Regions from separate parts of the Exiguobacterium sp. K1 genome, predicted to be linked through region 2. Evidence: predicted binding sites of a transcription regulator. Region 2 holds the regulator's gene; each other region holds the start of a gene.
The links. Region 2 encodes Rex, which represses fermentation and respiration genes when NADH is low (regulators of the CRP and FNR family bind a similar motif). Its sites were predicted from a motif close to TTGTGAAATATTTCACAA; they were not measured.
Positions count from the first base shown of each region.

Region 1: pflB (formate C-acetyltransferase) is a predicted target of Rex. The motif match lies at 1,359-1,376, and genes of this name have one in related genera.
Region 3: adhE (bifunctional acetaldehyde-CoA/alcohol dehydrogenase) is a predicted target of Rex. The motif match lies at 3,362-3,379, and genes of this name have one in related genera.
Region 4: cydD (thiol reductant ABC exporter subunit CydD) is a predicted target of Rex. The motif match lies at 3,567-3,584, and genes of this name have one in related genera.

Region 1 covers NZ_JAOTIT010000005.1:163,799-169,934, reverse strand. The annotation lists gene N7U64_RS11895 (DEAD/DEAH box helicase) at 1-618, opposite strand, end outside; gene N7U64_RS11890 (hypothetical protein) at 647-1,078, opposite strand; gene pflB (formate C-acetyltransferase) at 1,426-3,675, shown strand; gene pflA (pyruvate formate-lyase-activating protein) at 3,700-4,422, shown strand; gene abc-f (ribosomal protection-like ABC-F family protein) at 4,694-6,136, shown strand, end outside.
Region 2 covers NZ_JAOTIT010000002.1:444,408-450,543, forward strand. The annotation lists gene N7U64_RS07520 (S8 family serine peptidase) at 1-896, opposite strand, end outside; tRNA gene N7U64_RS07525 (tRNA-Ala) at 1,140-1,212, opposite strand; gene tatC (twin-arginine translocase subunit TatC) at 1,320-2,099, opposite strand; gene N7U64_RS07535 (twin-arginine translocase TatA/TatE family subunit) at 2,107-2,310, opposite strand; gene N7U64_RS07540 (redox-sensing transcriptional repressor Rex) at 2,310-2,969, opposite strand; gene N7U64_RS07545 (ABC-F family ATP-binding cassette domain-containing protein) at 3,126-5,027, shown strand; gene N7U64_RS07550 (hypothetical protein) at 5,027-5,419, shown strand; gene N7U64_RS07555 (flavin reductase family protein) at 5,486-6,079, opposite strand; gene N7U64_RS07560 (DoxX family protein) at 6,101-6,136, opposite strand, start outside.
Region 3 covers NZ_JAOTIT010000007.1:32,335-38,470, reverse strand. The annotation lists gene N7U64_RS13275 (hypothetical protein) at 1-314, opposite strand, end outside; gene N7U64_RS13270 (DedA family protein) at 373-966, opposite strand; gene N7U64_RS13265 (Na+/H+ antiporter family protein) at 1,165-2,487, opposite strand; gene N7U64_RS13260 (beta-class carbonic anhydrase) at 2,639-3,190, opposite strand; gene adhE (bifunctional acetaldehyde-CoA/alcohol dehydrogenase) at 3,524-6,118, shown strand.
Region 4 covers NZ_JAOTIT010000006.1:32,943-39,078, reverse strand. The annotation lists gene cydC (thiol reductant ABC exporter subunit CydC) at 86-1,804, opposite strand; gene cydD (thiol reductant ABC exporter subunit CydD) at 1,801-3,531, opposite strand; gene N7U64_RS12380 (RrF2 family transcriptional regulator) at 3,743-4,225, shown strand; gene N7U64_RS12375 (nuclear transport factor 2 family protein) at 4,240-4,629, shown strand; gene N7U64_RS12370 (neutral zinc metallopeptidase) at 4,691-5,536, opposite strand; gene N7U64_RS12365 (methyl-accepting chemotaxis protein) at 5,740-6,136, shown strand, end outside.

The DNA.
Region 1 (6,136 bases), on a different contig from region 2:
ACTCATGACGCGTTCCACTTTAATCCGTTCCGGCTCGTTCGCAAATAACGTTTTGCCCCATTCAGCCGTTCGTTCCGGCAACGTCGCCGAGATGAATGCCAGCTGACGATCACGCAATGCACTGTTGGCAATACGTGTTGCCGAAGCGCTCATTCCGCTCTCATAAATTTGATCGGCTTCATCCAAAACAATCAGTTTCACTTTATGCATCTTCATTTTTTTAGAATCAATCAGTTCGACGAGTCGTCCTGGAGTCCCGACGATGATTTGCGGTTTTTTCTTCAATCGTTCGTGCTGGCGTTTGAGTTCGACACCGCCGATGAAGGCACCGGATTTAATGCCGCTTCCTTGCGAAAACAGTTGAATGACTTGATGAATCTGCATGACCAGTTCACGTGTCGGTGCGGTAATCACGACTTGAATATGCGGGTCATTTTCATCAATCAATTCCAGTGCCGGGATGACATAGGCCAATGTTTTCCCGGTCCCGGTCGGTGCTTCGACCAAAACATCTTTTCGTTCGCGTAGTAACGGAATTGCCTGTTCTTGAACCGGCATCATTTTTTCGAAGCGGGCGCGTTCCCATGCTTCCGTAATAAAAGGTTTCATAAAGTCCATAACGTGTATTCTCCTACTCTCTTCTGCATCAGTCTGTGACATATTCAAATTGATCGTTCGTTTCGTCACGCATCCCGCGCAACGTTTGCGTATATTCGTTTCCGGCGTCGATCAGCCGGATATGATATACCACTTCCTGCTCACTCTTTATTTCTTCCGTCAAAATATCGAACCCTTGAATGACCCGGTCTTGAAGTTCATCCGCCAGTTTCGGAAACTGACTGAGTACCGGATAATCGGACCGGACATCACTCGGACGGCGGATCAGCTTCGCCAAGTATTTTTCGTTGTATCCGATGAAATCTTCAAAATCAAAGTCATCTTCAAAACGAATCCAAAATCCGTCTTCCTCAAACTCCGTAATCATACCCGTTCGCGGCGTTCCTTCAGTTGATACCTTTAACGTCACCCAATCACCTGCTCTATAATCGGCACGGTCTTGCAACATTGAAAAATCCATTTTATGCACCTCCACGGTCTATATTCCCTTTTTCATTGTCAACGATACGTCATAAAAATACAAGATAACCCGGTGTGACTTTTATCACGATTCAAACTGTCTTGTTCAGAACAGAATAAAAATAGTGATACAGATTTGAAAAAACGGCTAGATTTCGACCTTTTTCTGTTTTCCGGACATCTTCCAACCACTAGTACACATTTAAAAGATTCCTTCTATACCAACGTTTTTGAAGTCTCTTACGCTTTCACCGGGATGTAAAACTCTTTCCGCTTCATGTTTGTTACACTATTCACATAAGGGATGTATCTTGCACTGTTCACCTTACAACCAAAGGAGTGTTCATGATGTTACTTGAAAAAACACCAGCATGGCAACAATTCGAAACAGGCGCGTGGAACAATCAGATTGACGTGGCTGATTTCATTCGCCGCAACCGGACAGAGTACCGGGGGGACGATCAGTTTCTCGCCGGCCCAACCGTTGCTACGGAAACACTGTGGCAACAAATCATGAATTTAACAAGTGAAGAACGCTTACGCGGCGGTGTCTATGCCGTCGATGCCTCGACACCTTCAACGATTCTGTCACACGGTCCGGGATATCTTAACCGTGAGCTCGAACAAATCGTCGGCCTCCAAACCGACGAACCGTTCAAACGATCGATTCATCCGAACGGCGGTATCCGGATGGTCAATGATGCTTTGGAAGCCTATGGTTTTCAAGCGGACCCGCTCGTCACAAAAACGTTCAGTGAATACCGGAAAACACATAATCAAGGTGTATTCGATGCCTATACTCCTGAAATGCGCGCCGCCCGTAAAGCCGGGATCATCACCGGTCTTCCCGATGCATACGGACGCGGCCGGATTATCGGAGACTACCGGCGGGTCGCCCTCTACGGTACCTCCTTCCTGATTGCACAGCGGAAACAGGATTTGCAGGACCGTGGCGGCTTCCTGTCCGAATCGATGATTCGCGACCGCGAAGAAATGAACGAACAAATCCGGGCCTTGCAGGAACTGACCGAACTCGGACAACGGTATGACTGTGATTTATCACGTCCGGCCGAAACCGCCCGGGAAGCGTTCCAATGGGTGTACCTGGCTTATCTCGCTGCCATTAAAGAGCAAAACGGTGCCGCGATGTCACTCGGCCGCGTCTCGACATTCCTGGATATCTACATTGAACGGGATTTACAATCAGGGCGTTTGACGGAACAAACGGCACAGGAACTCGTCGACCATTTTGTCATGAAACTGCGGATCGTCAAATTCCTTCGGACACCGGATTACAATGATCTATTCTCCGGCGATCCGACCTGGGTCACGGAATCGATCGGCGGAATGAGTGAAGACGGACGCTCCAACGTCACAAAAAGTTCGTTCCGCTTCCTGCAGACACTCGTCAATCTCGGTCCGGCTCCCGAACCGAATCTGACGGTTCTTTGGTCCACCAAACTGCCGCGCGGATTCAAAGAATTCTGTGCCAAGATGTCGATTCTCTCCAGTTCGATTCAGTACGAGAATGATGATTTGATGCTGCCGATTTATGGCGATGACTACGGCATCGCGTGTTGTGTTTCCGCGATGAAAATCGGGAAACAGATGCAATTTTTCGGAGCACGGGCGAACCTGGCAAAAGCATTGCTCTACACGTTAAACGGAGGTATGGATGAGAAACTCAAAATGCAGGTCGCTCCAAAAACCGACTTGATTCTCGATGACGTCCTGGATTATGAGACGGTCATGGCCGCTTACGACCGCCAGCTCGACTGGTTGGCGGAACTTTATGTCAATACACTGAATGTTATCCACTTCATGCATGATAAATACAGTTACGAACGTCTTGAAATGGCATTACACGATCCGGAAATTTTACGGACGATGGCTTGCGGTATTGCCGGTCTGTCTGTCGTGGCCGACAGCCTGTCTGCGATCCGTTACGCTACCGTCTCCCCGATCCGCGATGCTGACGGAATTGCAGTTGATTTTAAAATCGAAGGTGACTTCCCGAAATTCGGTAATAACGATGAACGTGTCGATCAGATGGCCGTTGATCTCGTCAAACTGTTCATGGAAAAAATCCGGAAACATCCGACGTACCGTGATGCTTTACCGACTCAATCCGTCCTGACGATTACTTCGAACGTCGTCTACGGCAAAAAAACCGGTAACACACCGGACGGACGCCGGGCCGGTGAACCGTTCGCACCGGGCGCCAATCCGATGCACGGACGCGATACGAAAGGGGCTGTCGCTGCATTGACATCCGTCGGCAAATTACCGTACGAACACGCACTCGACGGAATCTCTTATACGTTCTCGATCGTCCCGAAAGCCCTCGGGAAAGATGAACCGACACGAATCCGCAACACTGTCGGATTGCTCGACGGCTATATGGGCGGAACTACTTCAAAAGGACATCACTTAAACGTCAACGTCTTTGACCGGGAAACGTTGCTTGACGCGATGGAACATCCGGAACTTTATCCCCAGTTGACAATCCGGGTTTCCGGTTACGCCGTCAACTTCATCAAATTGACCCGCGAACAGCAAATCGACGTCATCAACCGGACATTCCACGGTGCACTTTAACGGAACAGAAAGGATGGAATAACCATGACACACGGAACGATTCATTCTGTTGAATCCTGCGGTACGGTCGACGGACCCGGCATTCGCTTTATCGTCTTCACACAAGGCTGTCCTTTACGTTGCCAATACTGCCATAATGCGGATACGTGGGAATTCGGATGCGGTCGTTCCGTCTCGGCAACGGAAATCATTGAAGAAGCGGAAAGTTACCGCTCCTTCTTTGACGCAACAGGCGGCGGCATCACGTTTTCCGGTGGCGAACCCCTCGCCCAGCCGGAGTTCCTTGAAGACGCACTCCGGGAAGCCAAGCAAAAAGGATTGCATACCGTCATCGATACGGCCGGTTCGGTCGTCCCGAAAAATATTGACCGGATTCTCGACTATACGGATCTTGTTTTACTTGATATTAAACATATCGATGACGCCACCTGCCGGATTCTGACCGGACGCAGTAATGCCAATACCCTTGCCTTTGCCAAACGATTGGCGGAGCGGAATATTCCTGTCTGGATCCGTCACGTCCTCGTGCCCGGTTTGACGATGACGGAGACGTTCCTTCGACAGACCGGCGAATTCATCCGGACACTCGGGAATGTCGAACGGGTCGAAGTCCTTCCTTATCATCAGCTTGGCGTCTACAAATGGGAAGCACTCGGCCTTGACTATCCATTGGCGGATGTTCTGCCGCCGAGTCCGGAAGAAGCTGCGGATGCACAAACCTTGCTGGATTCTTACTTGTCTTGCTGACGACAAGTTGCTACACTGAACACATAGTCTATGAACAGGAGGTACAATACCGAAATGAAGCATTTACTCGCTACTGTCTAATGATGAAAGAATTCATCACTTTCGCAATGAGTTGCGGATGACTGACGCTACGAGTCTGCTCATTTTCGGTATTTCCGTCATGCGGGATATACCTTCTTTGATTTGCACTCCTGCACACCATCCGCTCGCTTTCGGATGGTGTGTTTTCATTTCATCACAATTTGAAATGAACCCCAAAGGAGCTGAACCTATGCCTGCTGAAATCTTATCCATTCATGATGTCCGCTTTGATCTTCCAGAGCAGACGCTGTTTCAACACATTTCATTTTCGATCCGTCACGGTGAACATGTTGCTTTAGTCGGTGCCAATGGTGTCGGTAAAACGACACTCTTCCAGCTGATTTTAAAACAGCTTCAACCGACGGAGGGAAACATCTTCCGCGGCTATACGACGATCGGTCACGTCGCCCAGCATCTCACCTCAAGTGCACCTGCCATCCGGCTCGTCGAACAAGCCGACCGACTCCGGTATCAGGCGCGGGAAGCAGCGCTGCATGCCTCTTCACTTGAAATCTACCAAACGGCACTCGATCTCGATGCTTTTTCTCTTGAGGCGGATGCGGCACGGGCTTTAAAAGAAGTCCAGTTACCTGAACATGTCTGGCTTCATTCGTTTGATACACTCAGCGGCGGTGAACAGACCCGGATTCAGCTGGCCAGTCTGTTGGTCCAGCAGCCCGATTTCATCCTGCTCGATGAACCGACCAATCATTTGGATTCGGAGACGCTTGATTGGTTGATCGACTGGATCAATCAGACAGCGATCACTATTTTTTATGTCTCGCATGAGCGGGCTTTCATCGATGCGACAGCCGATGCTGTCATCGAACTGACACCGCATCAAGCGACACGATACAAAGGTAATTATCAAGCATATCGTCAGCAAAAAGAACAGGAACGCCTGACGCAGGAACGCGAGTATGAAAAGCAGGAAAAAACACGGAAGGAACTCAAACGGATGATCACCCAGTATCAAAACTGGCATCAACAGGCTGTTGCTCACGCCAGCGAACGGGATCCTTACGCCAAGAAAAAAGCAGCGAAACAAGCCAAGAAATTCAAGGCAAAAGAAAAACAACTCGAACAGACAATCGATCACCGGGTCGCCAAGCCGGAACAGCCAGCCTCCGTTCATGTGTCCTTCGAAGCAGCATCCTTTGCCGCCAAACAACTGTTTACGTTAAACGATGTTACTTTTTCGTATGACGGTCGGACGCTATTTAAAAAACTGACCTTTTCCATGCAACAAGGTGACCGGATTGCTGTCATCGGCCGGAACGGATCCGGCAAGACGACCCTGCTCCGGCTGATTCAAGGGGAGCTCGATCCGACGGGAGGAACAATCACGCGCCATCCTGCGCTGACAGTCGGCTACTTTTCACAGGCGCTTTCCGATTTACCGACTGACGGTTCCCTGCTCGATGCGTTACTGCAGGAGACGACGATTTCTGAAACCGATGCCCGGACGCTGCTTGCGTGTTTTCTATTTCGCCGAAATCAGGTGTATAAATCGATTGCTGAAGCGAGCATGGGAGAGCGATGCCGGATTGCTTTCTTACGACTTTACTTTTCCGGTGCCCGTTTGTTGATTTTGGATGAACCGACCAACTATCTGGATTTGACGACCCGTGAA
Region 2 (6,136 bases):
ATCCCCGGGTCATTGCCGAATACTTTCATTGCGAGCAGTTGTGTCTCCGGTGCCACCCCTTTAATCCCGCCGTTCGTTTCATCGCCGTTGGCACCCACCGTACCGGCAACGTGCATCCCGTGCATCGAAGCGCCTGGTCCGAGGTCACGGATTTCACTGTCATGATCGGCATAGTTATAACCGTACGGGACTTTTTCCGTAAAGTAGTTTCCTTTTAATCCTTTTGACGCTTTAAAGCCTTCGACTTTTGACGACGTCAAATCAACTTTCGTCTCCGGACTGAGGACCATATCCTTATGGGTCGGATCGATTCCCGTATCGATGACGGCAACGATGGTGCCTTCCCCTTTATAGCCGTAATCCTGCCATGTTTCTTTTGCATTGACCATGTCTTTACTGTGTAACATGTTTGGTGTTGCGCCTTTTTCGACTTCCGGACGCGCATACTCATGTGCAATATGTACGGTTTTGATGCCGCTTAACTTTTTCAACTCTTTGATTTCACCGTATTTGACTTCACCGCTGAAACCGTTCAGGACGGTCGTGAAGCTTTCTTTATAGGAAACCGCAATGTCTTTTTTAGCAATCGCTGCTTTGACTTCTTTTTGTTTATTGACGATCTGATTCTTGAGAATGATTTTTTCCGTATTGCTTAACGTACTGTAGCGTTTATTCTGTGCCTGCGCATGTTCAATCGCGGCTTTTTGATCGAGTTCGACGACAATCCGTACTTTTTCGTTTTGGCTGTATGACTTTTCCTGACCCGCTTTTTTCAGTGAGAGTGCTTGTGGCTTTTGTACATCCACTTTTTGTGATGATACATTTCCCTCAGCATGAACTAGGCTGGAAGATGTCATGAGGGCTGCCGCCATCAGAGCAATCTTCTTTTTCTTCATTCTTTTTCCTCTTTTCCAAAAATGTAATGTGGAACAAAACCTATTAAACAAAAATTCTGTATTTTTAGTTTAATTAATTTTCTCTTAATATACAATTTAAATTTGGAGTATTTTAAAAATAATTGTTGGTTTATGGCATATGAACCAATTAACATCCTTCATTTACCTTTTATCAAAAGAAACCTTTTTTCTGAAGACACAAAAAAACCCCCGGTTGCCCAAGGGTTTTCAAGTAAAGCGATATGGAGACTATCGGGCTCGAACCGACGACCTTTTGGCTGCCAGCCAAACGCTCTCCCAGCTGAGCTAAGCCCCCGTGTGTTTCTATAATGAGTATAACCATTGCTGTTCACTTTTTCAATATAAAATTAGACCGCTTACAAAAAAATCTCCTTCACCTTGCGGGTAAAGGAGAATCTTCTATTATTTGTTCAACTCACGCATCATATCCGCCTGTCGTTCGAGTTCAGCCTCCTGCTCGAGAATCAGCACTTTTTTGTACGTCCGTGCCGAAATCAGGATACTGATTTCATATAACACGAACAACGGAACAGAAATCATCAAGTGCGAGGTGATATCGGGCGGTGAGATCAACGCCGCGATCACGAACAGCGCAAAATACGCATACTTCCGATTCTTCCGCATGAAGAACGGCGTCACGAGTCCGAGCCGTGTCAAAAACATCGTCACGACCGGCAACTGGAACAACAGACCGAACGGAATCGTCAACCGGATCAGAAAGCTGAAATAGTTCTCGACCCCGATGACCTGTTCGATTCCGAGTTCTTGCCCGAGTTCCGTCGATACTTCGAGTAAAAACGGTAACAGCCAAAAATAAGAAAATGAAATACCCGCAAGGAATAAGAAAAACGTCACGGGAATATACGTCAACGTCGCTTTTTGTTCTTGGTCGTGCAGACCGGGACGGATGAATGCCCAAAGCTGATACATCCAAAACGGGGACGCCAAGACGATTGCGATGATGAACGCAAGATTCAGATATAACATCAGTGGATCAACAACGTTAAACGCATTCAGCCCGATTCCGAGTTCCTTTAAGTCGGCCTGTAAGAAACGGACGAGCGGCCGGACGAGCGGAAAGGCTGCGATAAACATGACCACTACAATGATGAGCGACCAGATGATCCGCTTACGCAGTTCATCTAAGTGCGATGTCACACTCTGTTCTTGATCGATCGCCATGATTCACTCACTTCTCTTTCATTTCGTCCTTTTTGTCCTTATCATCTTCCATGATGCCGTTCGTTGCGCTCTTGAACTCTTTTAACGTTTGACCAGCGGCGCGGCCGAGTTCCGGTAATTTCTTCGGTCCGAAGATGATTAAGGCGACGACACCGATCAAAGCGATGCTCCCCGGTCCAATACCAAGTGTTAACGGGATTAAGTTTTCCATTATGATTTCACTCCTTCAGCTGATTGCGAATAATGCTTCATAAAATACACGAGCGACTGCAGCTCGATTGACAAATCGATGTGATGCACCCGAACGTGGGCCGGTACATTCAACCGGGCCGGTGTAAAGTTCAAAATGCCGGTCACACCATACTCAACTAACTCATCTGCCACTGACTGGGCGAACTGAGACGGTACCGTCAAGATGGCGACATCGACATTGTTCGCTTGGATTTGTTCTTTCATATCCGAGACGTGATAAATTGGAACGTCCTGCGTCGTCGTTCCGACCTTGTCCTCATCGGCGTCAAACGCGATGACGATACGAGTACTATTATTCTTTAAAAAGTTATAATTTGCAAACGCCGTTCCGAGATGTCCGACCCCGATTAAGGCGACATTCGTGACCTCGTCTTGGTTGAGTGTCTTTCGGAAAAATGTTAACAAATGTTGAACATTATAACCGTACCCTTTTTTCCCTAACGCCCCAAAGTAGGAAAAGTCACGACGGATCGTCGCGGAGTCGACTTTGACCGCTTCGCTGAGCTCTGCTGACGAGACGCGCAACTTGCCGGAGTTATAAAGACTCTGGATAAAACGATAATATAACGGCAGCCGTTTCGCCGTTGCTTGTGGTATTTTTGTGTCTGGCCCATTCATACTGCAGTTCCCCCTTCGGCCACGTTCTGACGTGGCACCCAAATCAATGCAAAGAATTCTACTCCCCTTGATTGTAAACCACTTCACATAGAGTAACAAATATTATATTCGGCAGGATTTTTCGTGATAGACTAAAGGGTGGAAGGATGGATGGATATGATTCTCTTACAAGTAAACCAACTCTCAAAATCATTCGGCGTCGAGCCGATTTTAGACAATATTAAACTCGAAGTACAGGAACGGGACCGGATTGCCCTCGTCGGACGAAATGGTGCCGGAAAATCGACACTTTTAAAAATCATCGCCGGGGAGCTGTCACATGACTCGGGCGAGATCATGAAAAGCAAGGAAGTCCGGATCGGTTATCTCGCGCAGGACAGCGGACTCGAGTCGAACGAATCAATTTGGAACGAGATGCTGACTGTTTTTGAGCATCTGCAGGATCAGGAACGGGCACTTCGCCGGATGGAAATTGAAATGGGCATGGAACACATTTTAAATGATCCGGCCGCTTATGACCGTCTCCTTAAAACGTACGACCAGGCACAACACGACTTCTCGGAAGCCGGCGGCTATCAGTTCGAAGCCAATATCCGCTCCGTCTTACACGGGATGCGCTTTTATCCGGACGATTATTCCCGACGGATTCAGACGCTTTCCGGTGGACAGCGGACCCGGCTCGCCCTCGCGAAGATGTTGCTGCAGGCACCGGAACTGCTGATTCTCGATGAGCCGACCAACCACTTGGACATCGATACACTGTCCTGGCTTGAAAGTTACTTGTCCGGTTACCGCGGCGCTGTCCTGATCGTTTCCCATGACCGGTATTTCCTCGATCAAGTCGTCAACGTCGTCTATGAATTGTCCCGGAACGTCTCCCGGAAGTTTACCGGTAATTATACGAAGTATCTCGAACAAAAAGCGGCGCTCTACGAACAGGAAATGAAACAGTTCGAACAGCAACAGGAAGATATCGCGAAGATGCAGGATTTCATCCAGCGCAACATCGCCCGGGCAACGACAACAAAACGGGCGCAAAGCGTCCGCAAACGTCTTGAAAAGGTCGACCGGATCGACCGGCCGGACGGTGACGAACGTAGTACGGTTCTGTCATTCCCGATTGAAAAGCAGAGCGGCAATGATGTGCTGCAGGTCAACCAACTCGCAGTCGGCTATGAAGAAGCCGTCTCGAAAAACATCACGTTCCGTCTGCAACGCGCGGAATCACTGGCGCTCGTCGGACCAAACGGAATCGGCAAGTCGACACTACTGAAAGTGCTCGTCGGCCGTCTGAAACCGTTATTCGGAGACTACCGGTTCGGAACCGGTGTCTCAATCGGTTACTACGATCAGGAGCAGGCGGAACTGAATGACCGCAACCGGGTCATCGATGAAATTTGGAATGAATGGCCGTTGATGCGCGAACAGGAAGTCCGGTCTGTGCTTGGTCAGTTCCTCTTCAGCGGAGACGACGTCTTTAAGCTCGTCCATGAATTATCCGGCGGAGAACGCGGACGCCTGGCGCTCGCAAAACTGAAGTTACGCAAAACGAATCTGCTTGTCCTCGATGAGCCGACGAACCACTTGGATCTTGATTCGAAGATGGTCCTCGAGAATGCCCTCGTCGACTACGAAGGGACCCTGCTGTTCGTTTCCCACGACCGCTACTTCATTGACCGCGTCGCGACGCGTGTCATTGAAATGAGTTCAGACGGTGTGACCGATTACCTCGGTGACTACTCGTATTACATGGAGAAAAAAGCCGAGAAAGAAGAAATCGCCCGTCTTGAAGCGGAAGAAGCGAAAGCAATCAAAGTCGCGTCGACGAAGACGATTGACAAGGAAGCCCAAAAAGAAGCACGTAAGAAGAAACAGCAACTCGAACAGCTCGAGCAAGAGATCGAACGGTTGGAGAACCGGTCGGTTGAAATCGAACAGCTGTTGTGTGAACCGGAAATCTTTAATGATATTCCGAAAGCGACCGCCCTGTCGGCAGAACGTGATCAGATCGACGTCGATTTGCTTGAGCTGATGGAACAGTGGGAGTCGTTTCACTGATGCGATCGAAAAGTTATCTGATCAATCTGATCCAAGGATTATTGTCCGGTGTCCTCTACTTCGTCCCGATGTATGCGGACTATGTCTCGGCTTTCATTCGTCCGGATGCGTTTAATGCTGTGTACCCGTTGTTCATCCTGATTTCCTGCATGATCGGACTTGTCATCCAAACGTGGAGCGGACTGTTCATTAGTTTATTGTCCGGTCTGATTTGTACGTTGTTGACGATTCAGTCGTTCGTCGAACTGAATGATCCAATGATCATCATGTATTACGGCGCTGTCTCACCACTGGTCGCTTTTTTGATCAGCTGTGTCGGAATCTGGGCACTTGCCGTCCTGTTTTATTTGCTCGACGGTTTTCAGTACAGCAAACGCCATAAAATGGAGTAAGTCACAAAAAAGACGAGAGAAGCAGATTCGATATCTGCTTTCCTCGTCTATTTGTATGGCATTGTCTTATTTCGTAGGACGCGCAATCGTAAAGATGTCACCGATTTTCGCGTAGTCATTGCCGGCAAGACGGGCAATCGCGTTTAATCCGTCTGCATCAATCCGGAAGGACTCTTCCAGTTCATCTGCGACATGATAACGGATGACTTCGCCAATCAATAAATCGGCTGTTTCAAGTTCAATGTGTTGCGTCAGCTTCAGCTCAAACCGGATTTTTGCTTCTGCGACCGCGGGAACATCAATCAAATCACTGTCAATCAGTGTCAGATTCGTCCGCTCCAGTTCACTTTCGCCGTAAGCAAGCGGTGCTGCCGTCTCGTTGACCGCTTCGACAATCTCTTCACTGACGATATGAATGACATATTCTTTCGTTAACAAGATATTTTTAGCCGTATCCTTCTCCCCTTGATCCGTCTTTTGGACGGCAATCAACAGTTGAGGCGGATGACTTGAGGCGACGGTAAAGAACGAAAACGGGGCAGCATTGATTGTTCCGTCCGCTCCTCTTGTCGTGACGAAAGCAATCGGTCGCGGGATGATACTCCCGATCAACAATTTATAGTTTTCTTTTGGACTGAGTGACCGCGCATCAAACTTCATTGTTATAACCTCTTTCTCTGTTTACCCGAGCATGGCTGCGAGTGAATAGTCTCCAGC
Region 3 (6,136 bases), on a different contig from region 2:
TAGATAAAGGCGTTCGGCAACCAGGAGCCGTCGATATCATCGTCGCAACGGGAAGCGACGAGCAGAATCCGTCCGTCGGAAAACGAGTCGACATAACTGAAATCCGTTTCGGCCTGAGCGACGATCGTCGTGGTCCGCCACTGGTCATGCAGACGGTGGACGTGCAGTACATCCCGGTGTCGCTTTGAATCGTAAATTTCTTCAATCATCATGATTTGTCCTGAAATCGTCAGTCCTGTAGCAACATGTTTTCCGGTAACTTGAGACGCCGTCACGCGGTCGAGGTGGATTTTTAATGTGTTGGAAGTATCCAAGATAAGTCGCTCCTTTTTTAAAAACAGTCTGCCGCGGGGACAGACTGCAAAATTTGAATTAGGTTGTACGTTGACGCTTTTTCAGGAAGACATAGACGAGAATCATGACGACAGCAGCAATCAGGACACCATTCGTATAAGGTGCGGCTACTTCCTTGATGGAGCGCCAATTTGTTCCGAGCGTTTCACCGAGGTAGAGGAAAAGAATCGACCAGGGAATGATGGCGAGGATCGTATAAAGTGAAAATTTTGTCTGGTCCATTTTGGCAAGACCGGCAGGAATCGAAATTGCATGGCGGACAACCGGGATGAAACGGGCTCCGAAGATGACGCCTTGTCCGTATTTCAGGAACCAGCGTTCTGCGAGATCGAGATGGTGCTCCGTGATCAACAGGTACTTTCCGTATTTTAAGATCAATGGCCGACCACCGTAACGGGCGAACCAGTATAAAAAGAGTTGCGAGAGCAAACCGCCGATGACGGCAGCGACGACGGCAAGCGGCCAACCGATCGTTCCTTGGGAAATCATGAATCCGCCATACGATAAGACGATTTCACTTGGAATGATTTCAATCATTAATCCTAAAGCGATTCCGAAATACCCTAAGTCAGCAAGATATAATAAAACGTTATTTACAACTTGAGATAACACATATAACACTCCTTCAGCTTCACTTCATTCCTTTATATTAGAGAAGAAAGTCGGAAAATGGAAGAAAAAATCTTTAATCTGGTGAAACAAATATGTAGCAAGCATGTTTAGTCGAAGGTGGGACACGGTTAATGAAGTAAAAATTCTTTAAAAAAGAACCAACACCGGTCAAGGCATTGGTTCCTGAATACATCCTTCTTATAACACCATCGCCGCAATCGTTCCGAAAACGAGTAACGGCAGGTTGTAGTGCAGAAACGTCGGAATGACCGTTTCCCGCATGTGGTCGTGTTGTCCGTCGGCATTCAGTCCGCTGGTCGGCCCGAGTGTCGAGTCGGATGCCGGGCTTCCGGCGTCACCAAGAGCACCGGCCGTTCCGATGATGGCGATTGTCGCCTCCAGGCTGAATCCGTACTGAACACAGAGCGGAACGAAAATCGCAGCGATGACCGGAACGGTCGAGAAGCTTGAACCGATCCCCATTGTGACGAGCAATCCGATCAACAGCATGACGAAAGCGGCAACGAGTTGCGAATCCCCCATCAAGGCTTTGGAGTTCTCAACGAGCGGATCAATGTCACCGGTTTTCCGGAGGACGTTTGAAAAGCCGTTCGCTGAAATCATGACGAATCCGATGAACGACATCATCCGCATCCCACGCGTGATGACATCGTCGGCTTCGCTGAAGCGGACGAGACGGAGAAGAAGGAACAGGACAAGACCTGTCGTTGCGGCGAAAATCATCGACTCGGTCGTCAACTGGACAGCCAGTGTCGCCAGGACAACGAGTCCGCTTAAGAACAATTTCGTTTTCGTGATGACCGGAATCTCATAATCGTCCGGCGCGATATTGCGCATTTCGTACTCACGCGGTTTCCGGTAGACGTACAGACCGATCAACAGACCGACGAGCATCCCGAGTGCCGGAATCGCCATCGCCTGAATGACGGATGCACCCGCTGTATCCATCCCGTTTTTCGAGATGTTCGGCAGGAGAATCTGGTTCAAGTAGATGTCTCCGAAACCGACCGGCAGGAACATGTACGGCGTAACAAGACCAAATGTCATGACGATCGCGATCAAGCGCCGGTCAATCTTCATTTCATTAAAGAGACCGAGAAGCGGTGGAATGATGATCGGGATGAAGGCGATGTGAATCGGCAAGACGTTTTGCGAGCTGATCGCGAGCAACAGAATCGCAAAGACGATAAAGCCTTTTAACTTCTTGACCGACGCGGCGTCAGCCGATCCTTTTGACCGTTTGATCAAAGCGTGTGCCAAGGCATCCGGAAGTCCGGTTTTCGACAAGGCGACGGCAAACGCTCCGAGCAGGGCATAACTGAGGGCGATTTCTGCACCGGCTCCGAGTCCTTCCGCGAATGTCGCAATCGTTTTGTTGATTCCGAGACCACCGATCAATCCACCGGCGACGGCACTGAGCACCATCGCGAGGACAATATGGACACGGAAGATGGCTAAAATAAATAATAGAGCAACGGCAATAATGACTGCATTAAACATAAACTAAAACCACACTTTCTTTTGGTATCACTGTACTATACTAAAGTATCATACAGACCGTTCTTTTGACTGTCAAGAAAAAAACATGAAAAAGGTATGACCGGCGTCAAGCGGAGACCGGTCATACCTTTCTTCTTCATTAAGACGTGATTCAGCAATCGACTTGGTCGAGTTTACCCGTTCCCGGATCGATGACGAGTCCGTGAACTTCTGTACCCGGCGGCAACAACGGATGATTTTTAATTAATCCGACCGAGTGGCTGACATTTTCCTCGACCGATGTGAAGCCGCGTAACCATTGCTTCAAGTCGACGCCGGAAGCGTCGAGCGTGTGCAAGACCTGTTCATTGATGCCGCGGTCCTGCATTTCGGAAATCATCTTCGCCGGATCGATTGTGCTCATGCCGCAGTCATGATGTCCGATGACAATGACTTCTTCCGCTCCGAGAGCATAAAGGGCGACGAGAATCGACCGCATGACGGATCCGAATGGATGGGACAGGACGGCCCCGGCATTTTTGATGATTTTCGCATCACCGTTTTTGAGACCAAGTGCGTGGGGAAGGAGCTCCGTCAAACGCGCATCCATACAGGTCAGAATCACAACCTTCTTATCCGGGAACTTATCCGAGATGAATGGTTCGTATTGTTTCTCTTCGACGAACTGTTGATTAAACGCAAGCATTTGATTAACGACTGACATGAAACTTCCTCCTTTAAGACAAATGAATGATGGAACTATTCCTAGCGTACACGATGAACGATTGGTCAGACAAGCAGATTCATCGATTGCTGTGACAGTTATCACAGCGAGTGCTTGAAAAGACGGACCGTTATGTCAGAACAGGTCATTTCGATGAAAACGCTCTCATTCATGTGAAATAGTTCACAGGATAGTCATGCACAAATGAAACAAAAGGCGGTATGATTGATTTGTGAAGGAAAGCACAAACTAGTTAAATTCAGCTTGGCATTCCTAACATCTAATAGGGAATTGCAGACTCAGATTCGTTCCAAAATAGGGAGGAAACCTAACATGGCTGTCAAAGAAAAAATCAAATCAGAAGTCACACCTGTCGAACAAGCAATCAATCAAATCGTCTCGAAAGGCCAAACGGCACTTCAAGAATTGTTGACATTTGATCAAACGAAAATTGATACGATCGTCCGCGACATGGCGCTCGCCGGTCTCGAACGGCACGTCGAACTTGCCCGTCTTGCGGTCGAAGAGACAGGTCGTGGTGTCTTTGAAGATAAAATGATCAAAAACATGTTTGCGACAGAGTACATCTACAATAGTCTCCGCAACGAAAAAACGGTCGGAATTTTGGAAGAGGATGTCCAAAACGGTCTGACGTATATCGCAGAGCCGGTCGGTGTCGTCTGTGGTGTCACACCGGTGACGAATCCGACATCAACCACGATGTTCAAAGCATTGATTGCGATTAAAACACGGAACCCGATCATCTTCGCGTTCCACCCGTCGGCTCAAAACTGTTCCCTCGAAGCAGCGAAAACATTACGGGATGCTGCCGTCAAAGCCGGTGCACCGAAAGAGTGTATCCAGTGGGTCGAACAACCGTCCCTTGAAGCAACAAAAGTTTTGATGAACCACACGGACATCGCGATGGTCCTTGCAACAGGCGGAGCCGGCATGGTCAAATCCGCTTACTCGACCGGAAAACCGGCGCTTGGTGTCGGACCGGGTAACGTACCGTGTTACATCGAAAAAACAGCCAAAATCAAACGTGCCGTCAGTGATTTGGTTCTCTCAAAAACATTTGATAACGGAATGATTTGTGCGTCCGAGCAAGCAGTCATCGTCGATCAAGAGATTTATGCCGAAGTGCGGGCAGAAATGGAAGCGCTCGGTTGCTACTTCTGTACACCGGATGAGAAAAAACGCCTCGAAGCACTCGTCATCAAAACCGATACATGTGCCGTCAATGCGGACATCGTCGGGAAACCTGCGACCTGGATCGCCGCAAAAGCTGATATCAACGTTCCGATCAACACCGTCATGCTGGTTGCGGAACTTGAAAAAGTCGGAGCGGAAGAGCCGTTGTCACACGAAAAATTAAGCCCTGTCCTTGGTGCATACAGTGTCGCTTCAACAAATGATGCCTTCCATGTCGCAGAACGCATGCTTGAAATCGGCGGACTTGGTCATACGGCCGTCATTCATACAACAAACGATGAGTTGATGACGGCATTTGGTCTCCGGATGAAAGCCTGCCGGATTCTCGTCAACAGTCCATCGGCACACGGCGGAATCGGCGATCTCTACAACGAATTGACACCATCGCTGACACTCGGCTGCGGATCATACGGGAAAAACTCGGTTTCTGAAAACGTTACGGCGAAACATCTACTCAATGTTAAGAAGGTGGCGAGACGACGCGTGAACATGCAATGGTTCAAAGTACCGGAAAAGATTTTCTTTGAAAAAAACTCGGTTCAATACTTGAAATCGATTCAAAATGTCTCCCGGGCATTGATCGTCACTGATCAATCGATGGTCGAGTTCGGCTATGCCGACAAAGTCATCCGGAACTTGCCGGCAGGCGTCAGCTACCGGATCTTTGATCAGGTCGAACCGGATCCATCGGTAACGACTGTCCAAGTCGGAGCCCAGGCGATGCGCGATTTTAAACCGGATCTGATTATCGCTCTTGGCGGTGGATCAGCAATGGATGCCGCGAAAGGGATGTGGTTGTTCTACGAGCAACCGAACGAAACGTTCTCGAACCTGCGTCAAAAATTCATGGATATCCGCAAACGGGCCTATAAGTTCCCGGAACTCGGGAACAAAGCGAAGTTTGTCGCCATTCCGACAACTTCCGGTACGGGATCAGAAGTCACACCGTTCACCGTCATCACCGATAAAGAGAAAAACGTCAAGTATCCGATTGCTGACTATGCGTTGACACCAGACGTTGCAATCGTTGATCCGGAGTTCGTCATGACGGTACCGGCTTCGATCACGGCGGATACCGGAATGGACGTCTTGACCCACGCAACAGAAGCTTTCGTCTCTGTCCTTGCGAACGACTACACGGATGGACTGGCGTTAAAAGCAATCAAGATGATCTTTGAGTACTTGCCACGTGCTTACGATAACGGTTCAGACGCCGAAGCACGCGAAAAAGTCCACAATGCGTCAACGATGGCCGGAATGGCGTTTGCGAATGCCTTCCTCGGCATCAACCACTCAATCGCTCACAAAATCGGTGGGGAGTTCCACACACCACACGGTCGGACAAATGCGATTCTGATGCCGCACGTCATCCGTTACAATGCAACAAAACCAACGAAACTGGCTGCTTTCCCGAAATACGAGTCGTTTATCGCGGATGAACGGTATGCGGAAATCGCCCGTTACCTCGGTCTACCGGCAGCAACGACAGAACAAGGCGTCGAGTCGTTTATTCAAGCCGTCAGTGAGCTCGGACAACGCCTCAACATCAAAATGTCGTTTAAAGCCCAAGGCATCAACAAAGCCGACTTTGAAGCGAAGCTCGATAAGATGGCCGTCGATGCATTTGAAGATCAATGTACAACCGCCAATCCGAAAATGCCGCTTGTGACGGAACTTCGTCAAATCATGGAACTTGCCTACGAAGGTATCTAATAGAGAGAAAAATATCAT
Region 4 (6,136 bases), on a different contig from region 2:
TGCAATCAACCGTCCATTTTAATTCTGTTCAATCAAAACAGCCACATCCTTCGCCGATAGAGCGTTGAATGTGGCTGTTTTTAATTCAGCGGACCAGTTGATCCGGTGTAAAGACGGATTGTTCGACTTGTTTCAAGGCATAAAAGGCACCTTGCTTGATCATTAAGTCAGCATACGTTCCGACTTCAACGACCTGCCCTTGCTCCATGACGACAATCTGATCCATCAACTCAAGACCGGCCAACCGGTGGCTGACAAGCAACAGCGTTGCGTCCGATGCACGAGCAAACAGGTGGCGTAAAATCATCTGTTCCGTCAACGCATCGACCGATGAGGTCGGCTCATCGAGCAAATAGAGCGGCGTCTGACGTAAGAAAATCCGGGCAATCGCCAGCCGTTGCTTTTCACCGCCGGACAGGTTTTCCCCTTTTTCGAGCACCCGGTCGTCAAGAGCGAGCAACGAAAGACCGACGTGTTCCAGTGCTTCGATCATTTGTTCATCCGTTGCTTCGCTGCTGGCGAGCTTCAGATTGTCACGAATCGTCCCGTAAAAGAAATGATTTTGTTGCAGGACGACGTTCGACTGTTGCCATAACGCTTCCGGATTAATTTCTTGACCTGGAGTTCCTTCAATCCGGATTCCGTCTGCCGGATACATCCGCAACAACAGTTGCAACAGCGTCGATTTTCCGGAACCACTTGCTCCGACAATCGCCGTTTTACTGCCGGCAGGGAACGTCACGCTGACATCGCGTAAGACGGGACGGTCCTGTCCGGGAAACGTAAAGCTGACATGTTCCGCACGGATTTCCGGAGCCTGCGTCAATGCAAACGGACGATATTCCGGTTCCGCCGTCGCTTCGACGACATCATCCAGCCGGCGTGCCGCATGACGGCTGTCTTCGAAGAACCCGGGTAAAATCGCCATCGGAGCGACATTTTCAAACACCGTCAACGAGGTCATGACCAACAAGGCGAGGAAAACGCCGTCGAGTTGTCCGTCAGCGACGAGATATGCCCCGAGTCCGAGGACAATCCAGGAAATGACCAACGTCGCCAGTGTATTCAAGGCAAGGTTCGAGACCGCATGCAGTCCGTTCCGTTTTTCTTCCGCCACGTAGCGTGCGGCGACGGCATTCAGTTCCGCTTCCTTATTGCCGAGTTGTTGATAGATCTTTAAGTCGCGATAGCCTTGGAACAGTTCTGTCACTTCCGTCGACAGTTCCCCGCGTCGGGCCCGGACGGACCGGGCAAACCGTTGTTCCCGGTAGGCAAACCAGCCGGGAATGACGAATCCCGTTAAGATCAGACCAAACACAAGGACAAGCGCGACACTGAGTGAAAAGAAACTGACAAAAAAGATTGTACATAGGAAAACGAGCACCAGGATAATCGGCGGATAGACGACGCGTAAAAACGTATTTTGCAGACTTTCGACGTCCCCGACGATCCGGGCCAATAGGTCTCCGCTCCGATACTTGGCAAAGATACCCGGTGCGAGCGGTTCAAGCCGTTTATAAAACGTCGTCCGCAAGTCACTGAGGATCGTAAACGTCGCCCGGTGTGAGTAATACCGTTCGGCGTACCGGCTGACAGCCCGTGTCAGACTGGAGATTTTCTGTAGGGCAATCAGGACGGCAAGTGTCTGAATCGGCGGCAGCAAGGCCGCTTTTGAAATCAGGAAGCCGCTCGCGGCAAACAGTCCGACCGCCGTGATGCCGGCCAATACACCAAAGATAATCGAGAGCACGATGTCCCGTTTCTGGTGCAGCATCAAACGAAAAATTCCCATCAACTCTTTCATCGTGTCTCCTCCCCTCGTTGAACGGCGCGCATCATCGCATATTCCGATTCACGTCCGAGTAATTCTTCATGTGTTCCGCGGTCGACGATCCTTCCGGCTTCCAGCACGACGATTTGATTTGATTGTTCAATCGTATGCAGACGGTGGGCGACCGTGATGACGGTCGCTTCACGTCCGAGAACAGTCATTGCTTCCTGCAACACCCGTTCCGTCTTCACGTCAAGACCGGTCGTCGGTTCATCAAACAAGATGACGTTCGGCCGTTTCAGGAAGGCACGTGCCAGCGCCACGCGCTGCTTTTCCCCACCGGATAAGCCGCGTCCGCCTTCTCCGATGACCGTGTCGAGTCCGTTCGGCAACTGTGCGATCAATTCGGTCAGACCGGCGTCAGATGCCGCCTGTTCAATCGCAACGCGCGACGCTTCGCGCAATTCACCAATGGCAATATTATCCGCCAGCGTCCCGGCATAAAGATACGGATGTTGCGAGATGTAGCTGAGCTGGCTGAACCAACTTGTTTCCGTAACCGTCTGACGGTTTTGACCGTCAAGCAACAGCTGTCCGTCCTGCGGATCGGCAAGACCCGCCAGCAATTGGAGGACCGTCGATTTTCCGGCACCGCTGCGCCCGATCAAGGCCACCTTTTGATACGGTTCAATCGTCAAATTCAACTGTTCCATCGCAAAGCGGGCATCCCGGTACGAAAAAGCGACGTCTTTCAGCTCAATCCGCGGCGGACGGGCCGCCGGCAGATCCGTTCGTCCGAAAGCGACATTCCGGTCATCGTCCGTCAGTTCGGCCGCAATCTGTTTTGCGGCGGCGACACTGCCCCGACCGGTATGGAAAGCGGCTCCCATCTCTTTTAACGCCAGATAGTATTCCGGTGCCAGGACCAACATCAAGAAGGCCGGTACAAAGGTGATGCTTTGGAATAAAATCAACCGGAGACTGACTTCCAGGGCAATCATCCCCATACTGAGCATCGAAATAAACTCAAGCATCAACGACGACAGGAAGGCCAGTTTTAAAACGGTCAAGGTCGCGTCCCGAAAATCGAGACTGCTTCGTTCGATCACGTCCTGTTGCGCCTTCGCCCGACCGAATAACTTCAGCGTCGTCAGTCCCTGTAATGTGTCAAGGAATGTACCGGAAAAGGCATTCATCTTCTCAAGCTGCGTATCGGCCCGCTTTTGCGTCATGATTCCGATGACGATGTAAAACAGCGGAATGAACGGCGCCGTAATCATCATGACGAGTCCTGTCACCCAGTCGTAGCTGAAGGCGGCAATCAAGACCATCAACGGAACGATCGACGTCTGAATGACTTTCGGCAGGTACTGGCTGTAATAGCTGTCCATCTCATCAACGGAATCGAGCAGAATGCTGACCTTTTGACCCGATTGTCCTTCAAGCATCGATTCGACAGAGTTTCGTGTATATTTCGCGACAAGCGCCTGGCGCAAGTCCTGTTTAACCCGTGCCGCAAGACTCGTTCCGAGGCGGCCGTTCCAGTAGGTGACGCCGACGCGTAGCATCAGCATTAACAACAGAAAACCGAGCAACGGCATGACGGCCGCGAACGGATCACCCTGCAGGAAAATCCGGTCGACGATGATGACGATCAGATAAGATTGACCGATGACGGCGACGCCCATCAGGACGGCGGCCAACATCAGTTGTATAAAAATCGTACGTGGAATCGTGATGATTCCTTTGAGTGGATTCATAAGAAAACGTCCTTTCACTAAGTGTGAACGACTTTTAGTGAATATTTTCACATATCGTACATTCAGTATACCGAATCCATTCTGTTGATGCCACGGGTATGCAGTCGAAAAGGTGTGACGGTTTTGTGAGGAACCTTTTGTTGGACAATTCATTTATTCGGATGTATTGTAGATAATAGTTATCCACGATATACAGAAAGGAGAATGTTTCATGCAAATGAAGACAGGTGTCGAACAATCGGTGTACGCGATGCTCTTATTGACGTTTTTACCGGAGAAAGGTGTTCTACCGGGAGAATTCATCAGTCAGCAGCTCGGGGCTTCGCCGTCCTACTTCCAAAAGTTGCTCCGAAAACTTGTGAGTGCCGATCTGCTGATTTCTGTTCCCGGTGCCAAAGGCGGCTTCCGGCTCAAAGCGTCACCGGAAACGATTCGCGTGTTTGATATCTATGAAGCGATCGAAGGCAAACAGTCGTTATATGCCTCAAGCGGCGTCTTTGAAGACTTGATGGGCATTCAAAATCAGAATATCTGTCTGTTGTCCGATCTGATGACAGAGGCGGAACAATCCTGGCAGTCGACGCTTAAACGCGAGACGATTGACTCGATCCGCCGGGAAATTTATTTGAACTGTCCGCCCGACCACCTGACAAAACTGCAAAGCTTAATCGAAGAAAAAATGATTCGCAACTAAAAGGAGAATGAACCATGACTATATCTACACTTGACCGCTATTTTGATTTATTTGATGCTTCCCGGACTGATGAAAAAGCTTTTGATGACTTGATTTCCCTGTTCTCGGACGAGATTACGTTTGTCTTAAACGGACAGGAACAGCACGGAATCGAAGCCTGGAAACAGTTTGTCCGGATGGTCTTTACGGCTAACCAGGACATCAAACACATGTACGCCGGCTGGGTCCCGGCTGCAGCAGGCGATACGATGGAAACACGCTGGGCCGTTTGCGGCAAACGGGCAGACGGATCAGTCTTCACGCAGGACGGCACGGACATCGCCCGGCTTGATGCAGACGGAAAGATTGTTTATCTCGCCAACGTCCCCGATGATACAGCGATGTTTAACCAGTACAATGGATAATCTGATAATCTATAGAAAAAAGGCATCACTTCGGTCATGAAGTGGTGCCTTTTGACGTTTCTTATAAATTTTTCGCTTTGAATGTGTCGCCGCCTTCGATCGTTCCGTTATCGAATCCTTTTTGGAACCACCGTTCCCGTTGTGCCGAAGTACCGTGTGTAAAGCTTTCCGGTACGACATACCCTTGGCCTTTTTTCTGAAGTGTATCATCACCGACCGCATTGGCCGCACCGAGTGCCTCTTCGAGATCGCCTTCTTCGAGCAAATTTTGTCCTTGTGCGTGATTTGCCCAGACACCGGCATAATAATCCGCCTGTAATTCAAAACGGACCAGATACTTGTTGAACTTTTCTTCGCTCATCTTTTGGCGGAGCGGCATGATTTCGTCAGATGTCCCGAGCAACGTTTGAACATGGTGTCCGACTTCATGGGCAATGACGTATGCCATCGCGAAGTCTCCCGGTGCCCCGTATTTATTTTGTAACTCATCATAAAAACTAAGATCGATGTATAATTTCTGATCACCCGGACAATAAAACGGTCCAACCGACTTTCCGGCTTGTCCACACGCTGAACTGACTTGATCGGTATATAAAACAAGCGTCGGTTCTTTATACGTCATACCGTCCTGTTTAAATTCCTTCGTCCAGACTTTTTCCGTATCCGCCAACACGACAGATACAAAGTCCGCTGCTTCTTTTTCCTTGGCCGTTTCCTGATATTCGCCCTGGCTGTCGCCCTGCGAACCAGACAGCCCTCCAAGGATGTCTGCCGGATTCCCGCCCATCAACGTAACGACGATTAAAATGATGATCCCGAGTCCGCCTCCGATGCCGGCGACCCCTTTTCCACCCATTCCCCGCCGGTCTTCAACGTTCGAACTTCTTTCTCTACCCTTCCATTTCATACACAGTTCCTCCTAAGTCTCAATGCACTTCTATACCCCATATTGTGTCTGTTTAGCCATGATTTTCTATTTTAAAATTTAATTTTGTTTTAAGTATCTTGAAGCTAAACAATCTCATTTTGCCGACCGATAGTGGTATACGTTTAGCATGTTTATTCGTGATTTGTTTCAGTTTCTACTAAAAAACGGGGGAATTTAATTTTATGAAACGTCAAAATCAGCTTATGCTTTGGATTAGTTTTCTTGTAGTCTGTTTATCGTTAATTGTCTATGGTTTGCACCGATTTACCAACTTTGCAGACGATTATCAACTCATTCACGGAAACGTGGCCGCCGCTTCACCAGCGACACTTGCCTGGATTGCCTTGTTACCGTTTGTCTGTTGGATTGCTTCCTCGGGTCTTTACTGGATTCGCCCCAACAGCCCGTCTGTTGCCCTTCTTTTAACGTTGACGTTGACGTTTTCCAGTATGTCGATTGTTGCCGGAGGAAATGGACTGGTCGAGTATCATTTTTCCATCTTCATGGTCCTGGCTTTGATTGCTTATTTCCGCCGGATTGACTTGATTCTCGTCAGCACCGTCCTGTTTGCCGTCCAAC